2 regions of the Streptomyces sp. KPB2 genome follow, and region 1 is predicted to be linked to the other one. Evidence: predicted binding sites of a transcription regulator. Region 1 holds the regulator's gene; the other holds the start of a gene.

Region 1 (10,525 bases):
GATGGCGCGCGCCGCGCTCGCCGACTGGTCCGCGCTCGGACTGCCCGGCACGGAGCACCTGACCGAGCACCTCGCCGCCGACGCCCTGGTCGTCGTCAGTGAGCTGGTCACCAATGCCGTCGTGCACGCCGGTACCGACGTCGAGGTGGGCCTCCGGGTGGAGGAGACGGGCACCCTCGTCGTCGAGGTCGCGGACCGGCACCCCTCCCGGGCCCCGAGCGGCGGCGGCGACCACGAGACACCGCACGACCCCGCCGAGTACGGGCGCGGCCTGCGCCTCGTCGCCGCGCTCGCGGAGGCCTGGGGGATCACCTACCGCCCGGGCTCCAAGACGGTGTGGGCGCGGCTGCCGGCCGGCGGCGCGGAGCCCGCGGACGGTGCCGGGGTGGGCGCCGGTCTCGCCGAAGCCACGCCCGCCGGAGCGGGCGTCGAGGGCGGCGAGGGCGTCGGGGCGCCCGGGTCCACGGCGCGGACCGGGGCGTACGCCGGGGGCGCGCACCGGACGCCGCCCACGGGCGCGGTGGCGCCGGCAGACCCCGACGGCCCGCACGACGCGTCCGGTGTGCCCGCACGGCCCGGCCGGCGCCGCACCCGCGACCGGGAGTGGCTGGGCCGCGGCGCGCTGTCCTTCCTCGCCGAGGCCTCCGACCTCCTGGCCGGACAGCTCGACGAGGACCTCGTCGCCTCCCTCACCGGCCAGCTGATCGTGCCCCGGCTCGCCGACTGGTGCGGGGTGTGGCTGGAGGACGAGACCCTGGGCCGGGGCGCCTGGAGCGACGACTCCGGGACGGCCGTCGGCGCCCGGCTGGCCCGCGTGTGGCACGCCGGCGAGGGCCACCTCGACGAGCTGCGCGCGGCCCTGGAGAAGGAGCCGCCCCGCCCGCGCGACCCGTGGCGCTCCGGTCCCGTCGGCCACCCCTGGCCCGCCGAGGCGCTCGGCACGCACGGCACCGCGCTCGCCTACCGCCTGGTCGCCGGCGGCCGCCCCCTGGGCACCCTGGTCATCGGCCGGGCCGGCCCCCCGGACCCGACCCCGGACACCCCGGACGCCCAGGACGCCCCCGACACCGGCGGCCACCAGGACTCTCCCGGCTTCCCCGACGAGATCACCGGCCTGGTCGAGGACCTCAGCCGCCGGGTGGCGCTCGCCATCGGCGCCGCCCGCCAGTACGCCCGGCAGGCCACCATCAGCGCCGTCCTCCAGCGCGGCCTGCTGCCCGGCGCCGTCGCCGAGATCCCCGGCGTGCGCAGCGCCCTCGTCTACGAACCGCGCGACAAGGGCGGCCCCAGCGGCGACTTCTACGACCTCTTCCCGGCCGGCGACGGCCGCTGGTGCTTCGCCGTGGGCGACGTCCAGGGCAAGGGCCCCGAGGCCGCCGTCGTCATCGGGCTCGCCCGGCCCTGGCTGCGGCTGCTGGCCCGCGAGCAGTACGGCGTCCCCGACGTCCTCGACCGCCTCAACCAGCTCCTCCTCGACGACGCCACCGAGGCCGCCGACGCCGCCGCCCGCGCGCTGGTCGCCGCCGGAGGCCCACCGGTTGCCCCGGGCGACGGACCGCAGACCCGTTTCCTCTCCCTCCTCTACGGCGAGCTGGTCCCCTTCGAGGGCGGCGTCCGCTGCACCCTCGCGTCCGCCGGACACCCACTGCCGCTGCTCCTCGGCCCCGACGGCACGGTGAGCGCCGTCGCGTGCCCGCAGACCCTGCTCGGCGTCGTCGAGGACGCGACGTACGTCAGCGAGAGCTTCGAGCTGCGGTCCGGCGACACCCTGCTGTGCGTCACGGACGGGGTCACGGAGCGGCGCAGCGGCTCCCGCCAGTTCGACGACGACGACGGGCTCGCCGAGGCACTGGCCGGCTGCACGGGCCTGGACGCCGAGCTGGTCGCCGAGCGGATCCGGCGGCTGGTGCACGAGTTCGGGCCCCGGCCACCGGAGGACGACCTGGCGCTGCTGGTGCTCCAGGCCGAGTGAGCGGGCGGGGGATCGGCGCGGGTGCGGGACAATGGAACGCATGCCCTCCGCACTCCCCGACGGCGAACCCGTCCCCGCCGACGGTGCCCTGCCCGCGTCCGCGCTCGCCGGGGCCGCCGACCGCCCCCTCGGCTTCTACCTGCACGTGCCGTACTGCGCGACCCGCTGCGGCTACTGCGACTTCAACACCTACACCGCGACCGAGCTGCGCGGCACCGGAGGCGTCCTCGCCTCCCGCGACAACTACGCCGACACGCTCGTCGACGAGGTCCGCCTGGCCCGCAAGGTGCTCGGCGACGACCCCCGCGAGGTCCGCACGGTCTTCGTCGGCGGTGGTACGCCCACCCTGCTGGCCGCCGGTGACCTGGTGCGGATGCTCGGTGCGATCCGCGACGAGTTCGGCCTGGCGCCGGACGCGGAGATCACCACGGAGGCCAACCCGGAGTCGGTCGACCCGGCGTACCTCGCCACCCTCCGCGACGGCGGCTTCAACCGGATCTCCTTCGGCATGCAGAGCGCCAGGCAGCACGTCCTGAAGATCCTGGACCGCACCCACACCCCCGGCCGCCCCGAGGCCTGCGTCGCCGAGGCCCGCGCGGCCGGCTTCGACCACGTCAACCTCGACCTGATCTACGGCACCCCCGGCGAGTCCGACGACGACTGGCGCGCCTCCCTGGACGCCGCGCTCGGCGCCGGACCCGACCACGTCTCGGCGTACGCCCTGATCGTCGAGGAGGGCACCCAGCTGGCCCGGCGCATCCGGCGCGGCGAGGTCCCGATGACCGACGACGACGTACACGCCGACCGGTACCTGATCGCCGAGGAGACCCTCGCCGCGGCGGGCTTCGACTGGTACGAGGTGTCGAACTGGGCCACCTCCGACGCCGGTCGCTGCCTGCACAACGAGCTGTACTGGCGGGGCGCCGACTGGTGGGGCGCGGGGCCGGGCGCGCACTCCCACGTGGGGGGCGTGCGGTGGTGGAACGTGAAGCATCCCGGGGCGTACGCGGGCGCACTGGCGGCGGGGAAGTCGCCGGGCGCGGGGCGCGAGGTCCTCACGGACGAGGACCGGCGGGTGGAGCGCGTCCTGCTGGAGCTGCGGCTGCGGGAGGGCGTGCCGCTGGCGCTGCTGCGGGAGGCGGGGCTGGCGGCGGCTCGGCGGGCGCTGTCGGAGGGGCTGCTGGAGGAGGGGCCGTACGAGGCGGGGAGCGCGGTGCTGACGCTGCGCGGGCGGCTGCTGGCGGACGCGGTGGTACGGGACCTGGTGGACTGACGGCGGGTTTCCTCGCCCCCGCCGCCCCTTCCCGTCCCGACCCGGGGGCGCCGCCCCCGGACCCCCGCTCCTCAAACGCCGGAGGGGCTGGATTCACCAGCCGGACAAGTACGTCACGCCGTCACGAAGTCGATCAGCTCCTCCACGCGCCCCAGCAGCTCCGGCTCCAGGTCCTTGTACGAGTTCACCCGGGCCAGGATCGCCTGCCACACCGCGCCCGTGTTCTCCGGCGGCCAGCCCAGGGCCCGGCACACCCCGGTCTTCCAGTCCTGACCGCGAGGCACCCTGGGCCAGCCCTCAATCCCCACCGACGACGGTTTCACGGCCTCCCAGATGTCGATGTACGGGTGGCCCACCACCAGCGCGTGCTCGCTCGTCACCGCCTCCGCGATGCGCCACTCCTTCGAACCCGGCACCAGGTGGTCCACCAGGACGCCCAGCCGTGCGTCCGGGCCGGGGGCGAAGTCGGCGACGATCGACGGGAGGTCGTCCACGCCGCCCAGGTACTCCACGACGACGCCCTCGACGCGCAGGTCGTCGCCCCAGACCTTCTCGACCAGCTCGGCGTCGTGCCGCCCCTCGACATAGATGCGCCCGGCGCGCGCCACCCGCGCCCGTGCGCCGGGGACGGCGACCGAACCGGACGCCGTACGGGAGGGCCGTACCGGGCCGGTGGACGAGGACGGCCGCACCAGCGTCACCACCCGCCCCTCCAGCAGGAACCCGCGTGGTTCCAGCGGGAAGACGCGGTGCTTGCCGAAGCGGTCCTCCAGGGTCACCGTGCCCGCCTCGCAGCGGATCACCGCGCCGCAGAACCCGGTGCCGGGCTCCTCGACCACCAGACCGGGGTCGGCCGGCACCTCGGGAACGGGCTGCGGTTTCTTCCACGGAGGGGTCAGGTCGGCGGAGTACTGGCGCATTCTGCCGACGATACGAGGAACGCCCGCCCGGTGATCAGCGCGACACGCCGAACCGGACGGCCAGCGCGTCCCGTTGGGCCCGCACGAACGCCGCGTCCACCACCGCTCCGTGACCCGGCACGTACAGCGCGTCGTCGCCGCCCAGATCGAGCAGCCGGTCCAGGGCCGCCGGCCAGTCGGACGGTACGGCGTCGGGGCCCGCCTGCGGCTCGCCGGACTCCTCGACCAGGTCGCCGCAGAAGACGACGGCCGGGGAGCCGGGCACCAGCACCGCCAGATCGTGTGACGTGTGCCCCGGACCCACGTCGGCCAGCAGGAGCTGACGGCCACCGCCCAGGTCGAGCCGCTGCTCGCCGCGGACATCCTGCCGGACGGGGACGAGCGCGTCGGCCGCCTCCCGCGCCGCCCGCGCGTCCAGCCCCTCCGCCACCGCGTCCGCGCGCAACGCCTCCCGCCCCTGTCCGCCCGGCGCGAACAGCGCGCCCGTACCCGCCGCGCCGTACGCGCCGTACACCTCCGCGCCCTCGAACGCCGCCGCGCCGAAGACGTGGTCGAAGTGCGGGTGGGTCAGCGCGAGATGTGTCACACGGTGGTCGGCGAGCCGCCGCGCCGCCTCGTGCAACCGGGCGCCCTCCGCCAGGCTGGACCCCGCGTCCACCATCAGTGCCCCGCCCGCGCCGAGCACCAGCCCCGCCGTGCAGTCCCAGCCCGGCAGCCGGCACCGCCCCACCCCGTCCGCCAGCCGCTCCCAGCCCAGCTCTTCCCAAGTCACCGTCACGGCGACGACGCTAACGGCATCGTCACGGCCTTGCCGGGGGCGTACCCCACGGCCGTACACTGGGCCGGGGAAGTCTGGCACTCGCGAGCCGTGAGTGCCAGGGCAGACAGGTCAACGCAGGCCAGACAGGCCGAAACGGGCGGACGACAGCTGGAGGTGCGCGCCGATGCTCAGTGAACGCAGGCTCCAGGTGCTGCGCGCCATCGTCCAGGACTACGTCGGCACCGAGGAACCGGTCGGTTCCAAGGCCCTCACCGAGCGGCACAACCTCGGCGTCTCCCCGGCCACCGTGCGCAACGACATGGCGGCCCTGGAGGACGAGGGGTTCATCGCCCAGCCGCACACCAGCGCCGGGCGCATCCCGACCGACAAGGGCTACCGGCTCTTCGTCGACAAGCTGGCCGGCGTCAAGCCGATGACCGCGCCCGAGCGGCGTGCCATCCAGAACTTCCTGGAGGGCGCCGTCGACCTCGACGACGTGGTGGCCCGCACGGTGCGGCTGCTCGCGCAGCTCACCCGGCAGGTCGCCGTCGTGCAGTACCCCTCGCTGACCCGTTCGACGGTGCGGCACGTGGAGCTGCTCTCGCTGGCGCCCGCGCGCCTGATGCTGGTGCTGATCACGGACACCGGCCGGGTCGAGCAGCGCATGGTCGACTGCCCGGCGCCGTTCGGCGAGGCCTCGCTGGCCGATCTGCGGGCCCGGCTCAACAGCCGGGTCGCGGGACGCCGTTTCACGGATGTCCCGTCTCTGGTGGAAGATCTTGCGGAGCCCTTCGAGGCCGAGGATCGGGGTACGGTCTCCACCGTGCTCTCCACTCTCCTGGAGACGCTGGTCGAGGAGAACGAGGAGCGGCTGATGATCGGCGGCACCGCCAATCTGACCCGCTTCGGGCACGACTTCCCCTTGGTGATCCGGCCGGTGCTGGAGGCACTGGAGGAGCAGGTCGTGCTCCTCAAGCTGCTCGGCGAGGCGAAGGATCCGGGCGTGACCGTACGGATCGGTCATGAGAACGCCCACGAGGGACTCAACTCAACGTCCGTCGTGTCGGTCGGCTACGGTTCGGGCGGCGAGGCGGTTGCCAAGCTCGGCGTGGTCGGACCGACCCGCATGGACTACCCGGGAACGATGGGAGCGGTACGCGCAGTGGCACGGTACGTCGGACAGATCCTGGCGGAGTCGTAGGTGGCCACGGACTACTACGCCGTACTCGGCGTGCGCCGCGACGCTTCCCAGGACGAGATCAAGAAGGCGTTCCGGAGGCTCGCCCGCGAGCTGCACCCGGACGTCAACCCCGATCCGAAGACCCAGGAGCGGTTCAAGGAGATCAACGCCGCCTACGAGGTGCTGTCGGACCCGCAGAAGAAGCAGGTCTACGACCTCGGCGGCGACCCGCTCTCCCAGGCCGGGGGCGGCGGTGGCGCCGGCGGCTTCGGCGCGGGCGGCTTCGGGAACTTCTCGGACATCATGGACGCGTTCTTCGGTACGGCGTCGCAGCGCGGGCCGCGCTCGCGCACCCGCCGGGGCCAGGACGCGATGATCCGCATCGAGGTCGAGCTGGACGAGGCCGCCTTCGGCACGACCAAGGACATCCAGGTCGACACGGCGGTCGTCTGCAACACCTGCAACGGCGAGGGCGCGGCGCCGGGCACGTCGGCCCAGACCTGTGACATGTGCCGCGGTCGCGGTGAGGTCTCGCAGGTCACCCGGTCCTTCCTGGGCCAGGTCATGACCTCCCGACCCTGCCCCCAGTGCCAGGGCTTCGGCACCGTGGTCCCCACCCCGTGCCCCGAGTGCGCGGGCGACGGCCGGGTCCGCTCCCGGCGCACCCTGACCGTGAAGATCCCGGCCGGGGTCGACAACGGCACCCGGATCCAGCTCGCGGGCGAGGGCGAGGTCGGCCCCGGCGGCGGCCCCGCCGGCGACCTGTACGTCGAGATCCACGAGCTGGCCCACTCGACCTTCCAGCGGCGCGGCGACGACCTGCACTGCACGGTCACCATCCCGATGACGGCGGCGGCCCTCGGCACCAAGGTGCCGCTGGAGACCCTCGACGGCATGGAGGAGATCGACATCCGACCGGGCACCCAGTCCGGCCAGTCGATCCCGAAGCACGGCCGGGGCGTCACCCACCTGCGCGGCGGCGGCCGAGGCGACCTCATCGTCCACGTCGAGGTCACCACCCCGGGCAAGCTCGACCCCGAACAGGAACGCCTCCTGCGCGAGCTGGCCAAGCTGCGCGGAGAGGAACGCCCGCAGGGCCAGTTCCAGCCGGGGCAGCAGGGCTTGTTCTCTCGGCTGAAGGACGCGTTCAACGGGCGCTGATGTGGAGCTCGGCGGGTGTCGGTTTGCCGCGTGGGTGTGGGCGGCGGCCGGAGCCTGCCGGGGGTCCGGGGGTCGTCCCCCGGGCAGACACAGTCAGCCGGGGCAGCAGGGCTTGTTCTCTCGGCTGAAGGACGCGTTCAACGGGCGCTGACGGGCCCGCCGGGGATGCGGATGCTCCTGGCGTATGCCAACGGAAGCCCGGATTCGGACTTGTGCGGAGGACGTGACAACATGCCGTCATGTCCTCCGCACTGACCGATCTCTTCCCCTACCCGATCGTGCAGGCACCCATGGCGGGCGGCGTCTCCGTGCCCCAGCTCGCGGCCGCGGTGTCCGAGGCGGGCGGGCTGGGCTTCCTGGCCGCCGGGTACAAGACCGCGGACGGGATGTACCAGGAGATCAAGCACCTGCGGGGACTGACGAGCCGCCCCTTCGGCGTCAACCTCTTCCTCCCGCAGCCGGAGGCGGCCGACCCCGCCGCCGTCGACGTCTACGCCCACCAGCTGGCCGGAGAGGCCGCCTGGTACGAGACGGAGCTGGGCGACCCCGACAGCGGCCGGGACGACGGCTACGACACCAAACTCGCCGTACTCCTCGACAACCCCGTGCCGGTGGTGTCCTTCCACTTCGGCGTCCCGAGCCGTGAGGTCGTCGACTCCCTGCACCGCGTGGGCACCTTCGCCCTGGTCAGCGCCACCACCGCGGACGAGGCCCGGGCCGTCGAGCAGTCCGGCGCCGACGCGGTGATCGCGCAGGGCGCCGAGGCCGGCGGCCACCAGGGCACCCACCGCGACCACCCGGAGACCGGCGGCGCCGGCACCGGACTGCTGTCGCTGGTCGCCCAGGTCCGGGAGACGGTGAGCCTGCCGATCGTCGCGGCCGGCGGCATCATGCGCGGCGCCCAGATCGCCGCGGTCCTCGCGGCCGGCGCGAGCGCGGCCCAGCTCGGCACCGCCTTCCTCGCCACCCCCGAGTCCGGCGCCCACGACCTGCACAAGCAGGCGCTGACCAACCCGCTGTTCGTGCGCACCGAACTCACCCGCGCCTTCTCCGGCCGCCCCGCCCGCGCGCTGGTCAACCGCTTCCTGCGCGAGCACGGGCCCTACGCCCCCGCCGCCTACCCCGAGGTGCACCACCTCACCTCGCCGGTGCGCAAGGCGGCGGCGAAGGCGGGGGACGCGCAGGGCATGGCGCTGTGGGCGGGACAGGGCCACCGGATGGCCCGGGAGCTGCCCGCCGGACAGCTCGTGGAGGTGCTGGTGGCCGAACTCGCCGCCGCCGGGACAGCGTTGTCGGGCTATGCGACGGGAGGCGGCGGCCGATGACCGCACCGGTGTTCGTGGTCGACTCCCTGCGGCCGGAGGACCTGCCCGCGGGCGAGTACGTCCTCGACGGCCCGGAGGGACGGCACGCCGTCTCCGTGAAGCGGCTGCGCGCGGGCGAGGAGGTGGTCCTCACCGACGGACGCGGCCGCTGGGCCGACGGCGTGGTCAAGGCGGCCGAGGGCAAGGACCGACTCGTCGTCACCGTCCCGGACGGCGTGCGCGAGGAGCCCTCCGAACAGCCGCGCGTCACCGTCGTCCAGGCCCTGCCCAAGGGCGATCGCGGCGAGCTGGCCGTCGAGACGATGACCGAGGTCGGCGTCGACGCGATCGTGCCCTGGGCGGCGTCCCGGTGCATCACGCAGTGGAAGGGCGAACGCGGCCTGAAGGCGCTCGGCAAGTGGCGGGCGACGGCCCGGGAGGCCGGCAAGCAGTCCCGCCGGGTCCGCTTCCCCGACGTCGCGGACGCGGCGACTAGCAAGCAGGTTGCCTCACTTCTGGCCGAGGCCGACTTCGCCGCCGTACTCCACGAGAGCGGCGACGCGCCCCTGTCCGTCGCCGCACTCCCCGCCGCCGGCGACATCGTGCTGGTCGTCGGCCCGGAAGGGGGCGTGTCCCCGGAGGAGTTGGCGCTCTTCGCCGAGGCCGGTGCGCGGCCCTACCGACTGGGCCGCAGCGTCCTGCGCACCTCCACCGCGGGCACCGCCGCGACCGCCGTACTCCTGGCCCGCACCGGCCGCTGGTCCTGACGGCGCCGTGAGCCGGCTTCTGACGGTGCCGCAAGCCGACTTCTGACGGTGCCGGGGCCGGTCCTGTGACGGCCCCGGTCAGCCGTCGGTGGCGGCGACCACGGCGGGGAACAGCTCCCAGCCGTCCAGCTCCACCGGCCGGTCCCCGGGCCCGGGCAGCAGCCCCCGCCGCCCGGCCTCGTCGACCAGCGCCCGTACGACACCGGGTTCGCGCAGGTTGAGCAGGTTGCCGCGATCGTCGCCCGCGCAGCCCTCGTACCAGGAGCCGCCCTCCGTGGTCCACCGGCCGGAGTCGGGCGCGCCCGCGCGGAAGACGAACCGGACCCGGACTCCGTCCCGGTGGAGCGTCAGCGCGTCCCGCCAGACGCCGTCGCGGCCCCGCTTCTGCCGGTGACTCCACAGCCAGGTGGTGCCCGCGTCCACGACGAGCCTGCGCTGCCTGCGGTCGTCACCCATGACGACCACGGTAGTGAGGAGTGGCCGTATGCGCCCTACCGCCGGCCCCCGGGCGGTGGCAGGCTGCCCTCCATGGGGGCATTGAGGCGGATTTGGCGCATGGCTCCGGTGGTCGTCGGCTCGGCCGTCGTCGTCGGCGGTCTCGCCGCGTGCGAACCGGGCGGACTCGGCACCGCGACCGTGGCGTACACGACCGACCAGACCGTGACCCGCGAACTGGAGCGGCAGAAGGCGGAGGTGCGCTGGCTCACCTGCACCGCCTCTTACGGCGACAAGGGCACCACGGCCTCGGCGACCGAGCACGCGGTCGCCTCCGTCCACTGCGAGGGCAGGACGGACGGCGGCCAGGACATCACCGTCGACGGCAAGGTCACCAAGGTGGTCAACGGCGCCTGCGTGCGCGGGAATCTGACCGCGAAGGTGGACGGCAAGGAGTGGTTCCGGGTCAAGGGCCTGGGCAACTGCGACGCCACCGGCGCGCCGCCCGCGAACCGGCCCTCCCAGGACCGGCCCGGGCCCACCGTGACCGTCACCCGGACCATCTGGTGCCCCAAGGACCCGCACTGCGGCCCGGTCGAGGGCAAGTGACCGGACGGCGGCCGTGGCCGGGAAGTGATCCAAACCTCTGTCGGCGGGCCGCGCCCCTGCATAGGGTATGGGGGTGACTCAGCCCGCAGCGCCTGCCTACCTCCGCTTTCCGCACCCGCACGGCGAGTTGGTCGCCTTCACCGC
Region 2 (10,525 bases), 950 kb from region 1:
GGCCTGCCGTTCGTCGCCGAGCGGGAAGAAGTCGAACTCTCCGCCGGGTCCGGCGATACGGCCGTCGAGGGTGACGGCGACGTAGTACACGAGCTTGCGCAAGAAGAGCCCCTCACGTAGTACTCTGACCGAAGTGGTTTGAACGTAGTACTACACATGGAGTGGTGTCAATGGAGTTCTGCTCATGGTGAGGCGCAACGACGAGCGGCGCGCCGCCCTCGTGGACGCCGCGATCGAGGTGCTGGCCGCACAGGGCGCCCGGGGGCTGACCTTCCGGGCGGTGGACACGGAGGCCGGCGTACCGGCCGGCACCGCGTCCAACTACTTCGCCAACCGCGACGACCTGCTCACACAGGCGGGCGCCCGGGTCTACGAGCGGCTGCACCCCGGCGAGGCCGCCCTCGCGCGCCAGCACACGGTCCCCCGCGACCGCGACACCTACGTACAGCTGATGCGCGAACTGGTCGACCGCGTCGCCGCGTTCCGCACCGGCTACCTCGCCCTGCTCGAACTGCGCCTGGAGGCCACCCGGCGTCCCGAACTGCGCGCGGTGCTGACCGAACGCGTCCGTGAGGACGTCGCCGCCAACGTCGCCCACCACGAGGCGTCCGGCCTCCCCGGCGACGCCATGGCCGTCAAGCTGCTCATCCTCACGCTGAACTGGCTGATCGTCGAACAGCTCACCCTGCCGGACGTGTTCACCCCGGCCGAGCGCGACGAACTGGTGGCGGCGGCGGTCGAACGCCTCGTGACGCCGGAGGGGGACGGGTAGCCCAGGAGGGCCCCGCCTCTACTCGCCGCCCGTCAGGCGTTGCCGGGGCCGGCCGCCGCCAGGGCCTCCGACACGGCCTGCCGCAGGGAGCGGCTGGTGATCCGGCGGTTCTCCCCGCCGGCCAGGCACGCCGCGGCACGGCCCACCCAGTCGGGGTCGCCGAGGACGCGGAGCCTTCCGTCAGCGGTGAGCTGCCGCAGCAGGGCCTCCAGCCGGAGCGCGTCAACCGCCCGGTAAGGGCGCGTGTGCTGGTCGAAGCGCAGTTGGTGGTCCTCGTACGGGTGGCGCAGTGTCATGTGCAACCAGCCGCCGTCCCGCGTGGCGACCATGCCCTTCAGCGTGTACTGGCCCCTGTTGTTGGTGCTCCAGGCGTGCTTGCCCCAGGTGAGCCTGATGCCGTCCATGATCCTGGACCAGGGGATCAACTGCCCCTCGGAGTCCGGCTCGTGCTGGTGGAGCCCGTCCGGGCGGAACTCCACCCAGTGGCCGTCGCTCCGCTCGGCGTCCCCGACGCGCCAACGCCCGTCGGCCAGTTCCAGTGGCCCCAGAGACATGCGGTCCTCCCCCATGCGGTCATTGAACCACGCGCGTTCGAGCGCCGGTCAGGGCGTGGACCGCAGCGGCGGGGCCTGCCACGTCGTCCCGGGGGGCTGGAGCAGGGGTGACGGCTCGGGGCCGGGGTCCTCGGCGTCCACGACACCGGCGGCCGTGCGGTCGAAACCGGCGGGCCAGCGGGTGTGCTCGCTGGCCAGGGCACCGGTCAGCCGCGCTTCGGCGAGGTCGGCGGTGCTCAGGTCGGTGCCGCGCAGGTCGGCCAGACGGAGGTCCGCGCGGTGGAAGACCGCGCCGTGGGCGTCGGCCTTGCGCAGGTTCGCCTCGCGCAGGTCGGTCCCGGTGAAGTCGGCGTCGCGCAGGTCGGTCCCGACCAGCTTGGCGGCCCGCAGGTCGGTCAGAACGCAACGGGCCCGGCGCAGGATCGCCGTCGTGAGGTCGGCGTGCCGCAGGTTGAGCGAGACCAGGGACGCCTGGGTCAGATTGGCGTGGTAGAGGCTCGCCGCCTCCATGCAGGCCCGGTCGAAGTTGACCTCGGGGAACCACAGTCCGTCGCAGTCGGCCCGGCGCAGGTCGGTGAGGCTGAGATTGACCCAGGACTGCTCCCGGTGCTCGCACAGCACGCCGAGCGCGGTGAGCGCCACCTGGGCGTCGGCGGTCCGGGTCTCCAGGGGTGCGATGTCGTTGATGGGCACGTCGGCAGCCGGTGCCTGCGGCCCGGCGGGCGGCCAGGGCAGGTGGGTACGCAGGTAGGCGGCCAGGATGGAGATGATGGCCTCCCGGTCGCGGTCGGACTGCTCCGCGATCCGCCACAGTGCGTGCAGCCCGCCGATGCGCACATCCAGCTTGTCGCTGCCGAGCTGGTCGACGGCCCGGCTGAACCGGTCGGTGACGTAGCCCTCCTGGGTGGCGCGCAAGCCGGCCTGGCTCACCCGCAGTTGGCGCCAGGTGGCGTACGCGCCGAAGAGCACCACCAGGCCGCCGATCACCTGCAGAAGCGTCGTGCGGACATCGTTCACCGCCTTCAGCCGGTCCGGTGCGGCCACGCTCGCCCCGGCGAGATCGTGGTCGACCACCACGCCCGGCAGGACGACGAACACCGTGCCCAGAACGGCCGTCCCCGCCACGGCCAGCAGCCCCGCGACCACCCGGCGCCCGACCCGCCCGTCCTGCCCCGCGCGACGCCCGCCGGATGCATCCCCCGTCCCCATGGGCACCGGAGCCTAGGCGCCGCCCGGAAGCCGATCAAGGGCGGCGGCGCCTCCGGCCCGGGCGGGGGACGGCCGGCCGGGCCACCAGGTGTCCTCCGCCGCTCACCCCTTGGCCCTCAGCAGCGGCAGGGGTGTGAACTCGTGGCCCTCCCACAGGCGTCGGGAGGTCTCCTCCGGGTAGGGCGCGACCGTCGGTTCGGTGTCCAGGACCTGGACCAGGCGCCGCTGCGTGTCGTACGCGGGCCAGCCCGGGTCGCCGGTGCGGGCGAAGGCGGTCCAGGAGGCGCGGAAGCGGGACGACAGGGCCAGCGCCTCCTCGGACGGCTCCGCGCCGCCGAACTGGAGCCGTGCCAGGTCGGCCTGGAAGGCGCCGAAGAGAAGGGGGATGTCCAGGGCGTGACACGCGCCCAGGGCACCGCCGAAGGCGGGGGCGGGCCAGGTCAGTTCGTAGACGTGGGCCCGGCCGCCGCCCGCGAGGTGGGCCTCGGCCAGGTGCAGGGACGGCATCGCGAACAGCCAGTCGGTCTGGACGCGTTCGTAGAGGTCGTTGGCCGACGCCTGCGGGAACGCGGCGCGGTAGGCCGCTTCACCGCCCGGGGCGTACAGACGCAGGGCGGCGCCCGCGCGGTCCTCGCCCACCTCGCCGAGCCTGCCCGCCAGGGCGCTGAACAGGCGGTTCTCGTCGCGGTTGTGACCGACCATCAGCTCCACGTCGCGGGCCGCGCCGGAGGCGAGCGCCTGCCACGGCGCGACCGGCAGGAACTCGCCGTCCACGACCGGGGCGTACGGGGTGATCGTGGGGGCGGCCTGGCCCCAGCGGGCGACGTTGCCGGGCATCTTCGGGGCGAGGGCCTGACCGGCCTTGACGAGCTGGTCCGGGGCGATGTCCGAGAGGTCGGCGACGGTCGGGCGCAGGCCCAGTTCGGCGGCCAGGTCGGTGCCGATGTCCCGGGCGAGTTCGGTGGAGAAGAAGGTGCCCGGCACGCTCTGGGCGACGGCCCGCCGGAAGAGCCCGGCCGCGCGGGGCATCGCCAGCAGGGAGGCCACGGAACCGGCGCCCGCCGACTCGCCGAAGATCGTGACGCGGCCGGGGTCGCCGCCGAACCCGGCGATGTTGTCCTGCACCCAGGCCAGCGCGGCCACCTGGTCGAGCAGGCCCCGGTTGGCGGGGGCGCCCTCGATGTGGGCGAACCCCTCCATGCCCAGGCGGTAGTTGAGGGTGACGACGACGAGGTCGCCGTCGGCGGCTATGCGGCGGGCGTCGTAGGCGGGGCTGCCCGAGTGGCCCATCTTGTAGGCGCCGCCGTGGATCCAGACCATGACCGGACGCCGGGCGGCCGGGTCGGGGGCCGGGGTCCAGACGTTGACCGTCAGCCAGTCGTCGCCCTCGGGGACGTCCGGCGGGCCGACGGTGCCCGCGACGCCGAGGTCCTGCGGGGGCGGCGGGCCGAAGGCGTACGCGTCGCGCACGCCGTCCCAGGGGCGGGGGCGGCGCGGGGCGGCGAACCGGGCCTCGCCCACCGGGGGCTGGGCGAAGGGAATGCCGCGGAAGACGGCCAGGCCGTCCTCGGTCCGGCCGCGCACCGCACCGGCGGAGGTGCGCACCACGGGTTCCACTGACTCGGCGGGTCCAGGGATCGTCATCCTCCGGACCCTACGCCGTGGTGCGCACCGCGCTCAGCCGAGGGTCTTCAGCGATGCCGCGTCGTACGGGGCGAGTTCGTCGAAGCGGCCGCCGAGCACCTTCTCGGCCCACCGCGGGTCCTGGAGCAGGGCGCGGCCGACGGCGACGAGGTCGAACTCGTCGCGCTCCAGGCGGTCGAGGAGGTTGTCGAGGCTGCGCACCGGGGCGCCCTCGCCCTGGAAGGCCTTGGTGAAGTCGCCGTCGAGGCCGACCGAGCCGACCGTGATGGCGGTCTTGCCGGTGAGCTTCTTGGTCCAGCCGGCGAGGTTGAGGTCGGAGTCCTCGAACTCGGGGAGCCAGTAGCGGCGGGTGGAGGCGTGGAAGGCGTCGACGCCGGCCGAGGCGAGCGGGGCGAGGATGGCCTCCAGCTCCTCGGGGGTCTCGGCGAGGCGGGCGTCGTAGGCCTCCTGCTTCCACTGGGAGTAGCGGAAGATCACCGGGAAGTCGGCGGAGACCGTCTCCCGTACGGCGGCCACGATCTCGGCGGCGAACTTCGTCCGGGCCACGGGGTCGCCGCCGTAGGCGTCGGTACGGCGGTTGGTGCCGGACCACAGGAACTGGTCGACGAGGTAGCCGTGGGCTCCGTGGATCTCCACGCCGTCGAAGCCGATGCGCTCGGCGGCCGCGGCGGCCTCGGCGAAGGCGCCGATGACGTCGTCCAGGTCGCGCTGGGTCATCGCCTTCCCGGTGGGCTCGTCCTCGCCGATGCGCAGGCCGGACGGGCCGACGGCGGGGGCGTCCGGGAAGGGCTGCTCCCCGTCCTTGCGCACCATGCCGATGTGCCACAGCTGCGGCACGATCGTGCCGCCGCCCGCGTGCACCGCCTCGGCGACCTTCGCCCACCCGGCGAGCTGCTCCTCGCCGTGGAAACGCGGCACGCGGTCGCTCTGCCCGGCGGACTCGTGCCCGACGTAGGTACCCTCGGTGACGATCAGGCCGACCCCGGCCGCGGCGCGGCGCGCGTAGTACGAGACCACGTCCTCGCCGGGGATGCCGCCCGGGGAGAACATGCGGGTCATCGGCGCCATCGCGATGCGGTTGGGCACGGTGAGGCCGTTGATCGTGGCCGGGCGGGCGAGCAGTTGGGCGGCGCGGGTGGCGGCCTCGGTGGGGGTGGCGGTCACTTGCGGGCTCCCTGGAGTAGGTACCGGGTGGTATGTGCGCGCGCATTCATCGCACTCCTCGGTGAACGGCCCGGCCCGGTCGGGGCATTCCGTTCGTGGCCGCCGATCCGCCGTGACCCGGGACACATACGGCGGCCGGCCGGGAACACGGAAAGGCCCGAGGGCGGCACCCCCTCTCGGGGAGTGCCGCCCTCGGTCCGTGCAGGACGGTCGATCAACCGGAACCGGTCGATCAGAAGTCCATGTCACCGCCCGGCATGCCGCCCGGGGCGCCCGCCGGAGCGGCCTTCTCCGGCTTGTCGGCGATGACGGCCTCGGTGGTGAGGAACAGCGCGGCGATGGAGGCGGCGTTCTGCAGGGCAGAGCGGGTCACCTTCGCCGGGTCGATGATGCCCTCGGCGATCATGTCGACGTACTCACCGGAGGCGGCGTTCAGGCCGTGGCCGACGGTCAGGTTGCGGACCTTCTCCACCACGACGCCGCCCTCGAGACCGCCGTTGACGGCGATCTGCTTCAGCGGGGCCTCCAGGGCGAGCTTCACGGCGTTGGCGCCGGTCGCCTCGTCACCCGAGAGCTCCAGCTTCTCGAAGACCTGGGAGGCCTGGAGCAGGGCCACGCCACCACCGGCGACGATGCCCTCCTCGACGGCCGCCTTCGCGTTGCGGACGGCGTCCTCGATGCGGTGCTTGCGCTCCTTGAGCTCGACCTCGGTGGCGGCACCGGCCTTGATGACGGCCACGCCGCCGGCCAGCTTCGCCAGACGCTCCTGGAGCTTCTCGCGGTCGTAGTCCGAGTCGCTGTTCTCGATCTCGGCGCGGATCTGGTTGACGCGGCCCTGGACCTGGTCGGCCGAGCCGGCGCCGTCCACGATCGTGGTCTCGTCCTTGGTGATGACGACCTTGCGCGCGCTGCCCAGCAGGTCCAGCGTGGCGTTCTCCAGCTTGAGGCCGACCTCCTCGGAGATGACCTCGCCGCCCGTGAGGATGGCGATGTCGCCGAGCATGGCCTTGCGGCGGTCGCCGAAGCCCGGGGCCTTGACGGCGACGGACTTGAAGGTGCCGCGGATCTTGTTGACGACCAGGGTCGACAGGGCCTCGCCCTCGACGTCCTCGGCGATGATCAGCAGCGGCTTGCCCGACTGCATGACCTTCTCCAGGAGCGGCAGCAGGTCCTTGACGTTGCCGATCTTGGAGTTGGCGATCAGGATGTACGGGTCGTCGAGCGACGCCTCCATACGCTCCATGTCGGTGGCGAAGTACGCCGAGATGTAGCCCTTGTCGAAGCGCATACCCTCGGTGAGCTCCAGCTCCAGACCGAAGGTCTGGGACTCCTCGACGGTGATGACGCCTTCCTTGCCGACCTTGTCCATGGCCTCGGCGATGAGCTCGCCGATCTGGGTGTCGGCGGCGGAGATGGAGGCCGTGGAGGCGATCTGCTCCTTGGTCTCGACATCCTTGGCCTGCTCGAGCAGGGCGGCGGAGACGGCCTCGACGGCCTTCTCGATACCGCGCTTGAGGGCCATCGGGTTGGCGCCGGCCGCGACGTTGCGCAGGCCTTCCTTGACCAGGGCCTGGGCGAGAACGGTCGCGGTGGTCGTACCGTCACCGGCGACGTCGTCCGTCTTCTTGGCGACTTCCTTGACCAGCTCGGCGCCGATCTTCTCGTACGGGTCCTCGAGCTCGATCTCCTTGGCGATGGAGACACCATCGTTGGTGATCGTGGGGGCGCCCCACTTCTTCTCGAGGACGACGTTGCGGCCCTTGGGGCCGAGCGTCACCTTGACGGCGTCCGCGAGCTGGTTCATGCCGCGCTCGAGGCCGCGCCGCGCCTCCTCGTCGAACGCGATGATCTTGGCCATGTGAAGTGGTCCCTCCAGGACTGGGGGTGATTCCTTCGGACCGCGCCCGCGCCCGCGACGGACGGCTCGCCGGCCTTGTGGTTCCTTCCCCACCCGGCCCGCGGGCCTCACCGACCCGGTCCTTCGTTGTCACTCTCACCTTCAGAGTGCTAACGCCAATGATTAGCACTCGGCATGGTCGAGTGCAAGCGCCTCTCGGGGATCGGGCCGGGCGGTCAGCCACCCGCGAACAAGGGGACGGCACGCGTCCGGGCAGGCCGAAGGGCCCGTACCCCTGGAGGTACGGGCCCTTCGGATGAAGACCGGGTGCTGCGGTGGCCGCGCGTCTCAGGCGCTGAGGCGAACCATGTCGGCCTGCGGGCCCTTCTGACCCTGCGAGATCTCGAACTCGACCCGCTGGCCTTCTTCGAGGGTGCGGTAGCCGTCCATCTGAATCGCGCTGTAGTGGACGAAAACATCCGCACCACCGTCGACCGCGATGAAGCCGTACCCCTTCTCCGCGTTGAACCACTTGACGGTGCCCTGAGCCATGCCTAACTCCCCTATTACTGGCCCTTGCACAGATCCGCACTTCGCGGACCCGGGTCAGACCTCGCCCCCTCACGACTGGGGGCGTGCGCCGGAACGCGTCGACCGCGGCTGAATGTATCTGTCCAACTGCCGTCTGCAACAGGTCAATCGGACGAGAAATCTGGACGCGCCCGGTCCGGAATGTAGCGAGAATTCGCCTGAATACGGGTCAAGTCGGGGCACGCAAAGGGAACAAAAGCCGCAGAAAGCACCCACACTTTGGCTGTTTCTTGTCGGGCGGGCGGCAGGAATTAACGGTTCCCGTTGTGCCGATCGGGAGCGCGTTCCCCAACTCTACCGCGCTCAACCACATGGAATTGCCCCCTCCGTTTCTCTCACGGAGAGGGCAATTCACGCTACGACCCGTATCAGCCGCCGGCGACCGCCGGGATGATCGAGACGCCCGCGCCGTCCGGCGTCGAGGTCTCCAGGCCCTGCTCGAAGCGCACGTCGTCGTCGTTGACGTAGACGTTGACGAAGCGGCGCAGCTTCCCCTGGTCGTCCAGGACGCGGGCGGCGATGCCCGTGTGGTTCTTCTCCAGGTCGGAGATGACCTCACCGAGGTTGGCCCCCTCGGCACTGACCTCGGCCTTGCCGCCGGTGTAGGTGCGCAGGATGGTCGGGATACGAACGGTCACGCTCATGCGAGGCCAGCCTCTCGGAAGGAGTCCAGGTTGGGGCGGATCGTCGCGGTGAGGCCGGTGCCGGCCACCGCGTCGAGGGTCTTGAGGCCGTCGCCGGTGTTCAGGACGACGGTGGTGAGCGACGGGTCGAGCACGCCGTCCTCGATCAGCTTCTTCGTCACGCCGACCGTCACGCCGCCCGCCGTCTCGGCGAAGATGCCCTCCGTGCGGGCGAGCAGCTTGATCGCGTCCACGACCTGCTCGTCGGTCACGTCCTCCACGGCACCGCCGGTGCGGCGGGCGATGTCGAGGACGTAGGGGCCGTCGGCCGGGTTGCCGATGGCCAGCGACTTGGCGATGGTGTTCGGCTTCTGCGGGCGCACCACGTCGTGGCCGGCCTTGAACGCCGTGGAGACCGGCGAGCAGCCCTCGGCCTGCGCACCGAAGATCTTGTACGGCTTGTCCTCGACCAGGCCGAGCTCGATCAGCTCCTTGAGCCCCTTGTCGATCTTCGTCAGCTGGGAGCCGGAGGCGATCGGCACGACGAGCTGGTCGGGCAGCTGCCAGCCGAGCTGCTCGCAGATCTCGTACGCGAGGGTCTTGGAACCCTCGGCGTAGTAGGGGCGCAGGTTGACGTTGACGAAGCCCCAGCCCTCGCCGGCCGGGTCGCCGATCAGCTCGGAGCAGAAGCGGTTCACGTCGTCGTAGTTGCCCTCGATGCCGACCAGCTCACCGCCGTAGACGGCGGCCATGACGACCTTGCCCTGCTCCAGGTCGTGCGGGATGAACACGCAGGAGCGGAAGCCGGCCCGGGCGGCGGCGGCGCCGACGGCACCGGCGAGGTTGCCGGTGGAGGAGCAGGACAGGGTGGTGAAGCCGAAGGCGCGGGCGGCCTCCAGGGCCTGGGCGACCACGCGGTCCTTGAAGGAGTGCGTCGGGTTGCCGGAGTCGTCCTTGACGTACAGGCCGCCGGTGACGCCCAGCTCGCGGGCGAGGTTGTCGGCCTTGACGAGCTTGGTCCAGCCGGGGTTGATGTTCGGCTTGGTCGCCACGTCGGCCGGGACGGGCAGCAGGGGGGCGTAGCGCCAGATGTTCGCGGGGCCCGCTTCGATCCGCCCCCGCAGTTCCTCGGTGTCGTAGGCCGAGAAGTCGTAGGAGATCTCGAGAGGGCCGAAACACTCTTCGCAGGCGAAGACCGGTCCGAGCGGAACCCTGTGGCCGCATTCCCGGCAGCTCAGCGCGGCGGCGGGGCCGAGGTCGACGGTGCCGTCGGTGGGGTTCGTGGAGGTTTCGGCAGTCTGCACAGCCATGGAGGCGAGGCCCTTTCTCCTCATCTTCCTCACGACGCATCTCGCCGTGAGACGGATTTGGCACCTTCCCTAGCCGGGAGCCTCGCCACGTCCGTGTGACAAGTGCCGGCTGGAGGGTTGCCGGGGCTTCATCGGGCCGTATCCCTCTGCCCCTCTGGATGAGCGGTATGAAGTTGTTCTTCGCTGGTGCGCGCGGCGACCCCGGCATGCGGTGGTCCCACGCGTTGTTCAAGACTGTAACCGAAGGCCAGGACCGTTGAGACAGTCGTCCGTACCGCGAGATGGATCACAACGGATCACTGCGCATCACCACGGATCACGAAGGAGACCCCCGGACGTGCTGGAAGAAGTCGAGCGCTGGCTGAACGCACGCTCCTGGTCCGCCGGCGACCGGACCGTCCGGCAGCTCCTGTCCGCCAAGCACACCACCGGGCAGTCGGTCAGCGTGGTGCTCCCCGCGCTGGACGAGGAGGCGACGGTCGGCGACATCGTCTCGGTGATCCGGCGGGAGCTGATGCTGCGGGTCCCGCTGGTCGACGAGCTCGTGGTCGTGGACTCCGGGTCGAGCGACCGTACGGGCGAGGTGGCCGCCGCGGCCGGCGCGCGTGTCGTGCACCGGGACGCGATCCTCCCCCGCATCCCCGCCGTGCCCGGCAAGGGCGAGGTGCTGTGGCGGTCGCTGCTGGTCACCGGCGGGGACATCGTCTGCTTCGTCGACGCCGACCTGCGCGAGTTCTCCGCCGACTTCGTCTCCGGGATCGTGGGCCCGCTGCTGACCGATCCCGACGTGCACCTGGTCAAGGCCATGTACGACCGCCCGC

What was found. The regulator HrcA, encoded in region 1, represses chaperone genes, less so after heat shock. The targets are predictions, from matches to a motif close to TTNGCACTCNGNNNNNCNGAGTGCNAA.
Region 2: the regulator HrcA is predicted to act here: its motif matches at 7,364-7,390, upstream of groL (chaperonin GroEL).

Annotation. Positions count from the first base shown of each region.
Region 1 is NZ_CP034353.1:5,498,778-5,509,302, forward strand. It holds gene D1J63_RS24720 (ATP-binding SpoIIE family protein phosphatase) at 1-1,972, shown strand, start outside; gene hemW (radical SAM family heme chaperone HemW) at 2,013-3,245, shown strand; gene D1J63_RS24730 (DUF3097 domain-containing protein) at 3,359-4,165, opposite strand; gene D1J63_RS24735 (MBL fold metallo-hydrolase) at 4,200-4,943, opposite strand; gene hrcA (heat-inducible transcriptional repressor HrcA) at 5,110-6,126, shown strand; gene dnaJ (molecular chaperone DnaJ) at 6,127-7,266, shown strand; gene D1J63_RS24750 (nitronate monooxygenase) at 7,506-8,591, shown strand; gene D1J63_RS24755 (16S rRNA (uracil(1498)-N(3))-methyltransferase) at 8,588-9,337, shown strand; gene D1J63_RS24760 (hypothetical protein) at 9,416-9,793, opposite strand; gene D1J63_RS24765 (hypothetical protein) at 9,893-10,381, shown strand; gene D1J63_RS24770 (S41 family peptidase) at 10,449-10,525, shown strand, end outside.
Region 2 is NZ_CP034353.1:4,551,786-4,562,310, reverse strand. It holds gene D1J63_RS20460 (dihydrofolate reductase family protein) at 1-102, opposite strand, end outside; gene D1J63_RS20455 (TetR/AcrR family transcriptional regulator) at 185-772, shown strand; gene D1J63_RS20450 (hypothetical protein) at 805-1,341, opposite strand; gene D1J63_RS20445 (pentapeptide repeat-containing protein) at 1,375-2,535, opposite strand; gene D1J63_RS20440 (carboxylesterase family protein) at 2,638-4,179, opposite strand; gene D1J63_RS20435 (NADH:flavin oxidoreductase) at 4,213-5,343, opposite strand; gene groL (chaperonin GroEL) at 5,576-7,201, opposite strand; gene D1J63_RS20425 (cold-shock protein) at 7,529-7,732, opposite strand; gene D1J63_RS20420 (MoaD/ThiS family protein) at 8,140-8,415, opposite strand; gene thrC (threonine synthase) at 8,412-9,704, opposite strand; SAM riboswitch class I at 9,722-9,869, opposite strand; gene D1J63_RS20410 (glucosyl-3-phosphoglycerate synthase) at 10,042-10,525, shown strand, end outside.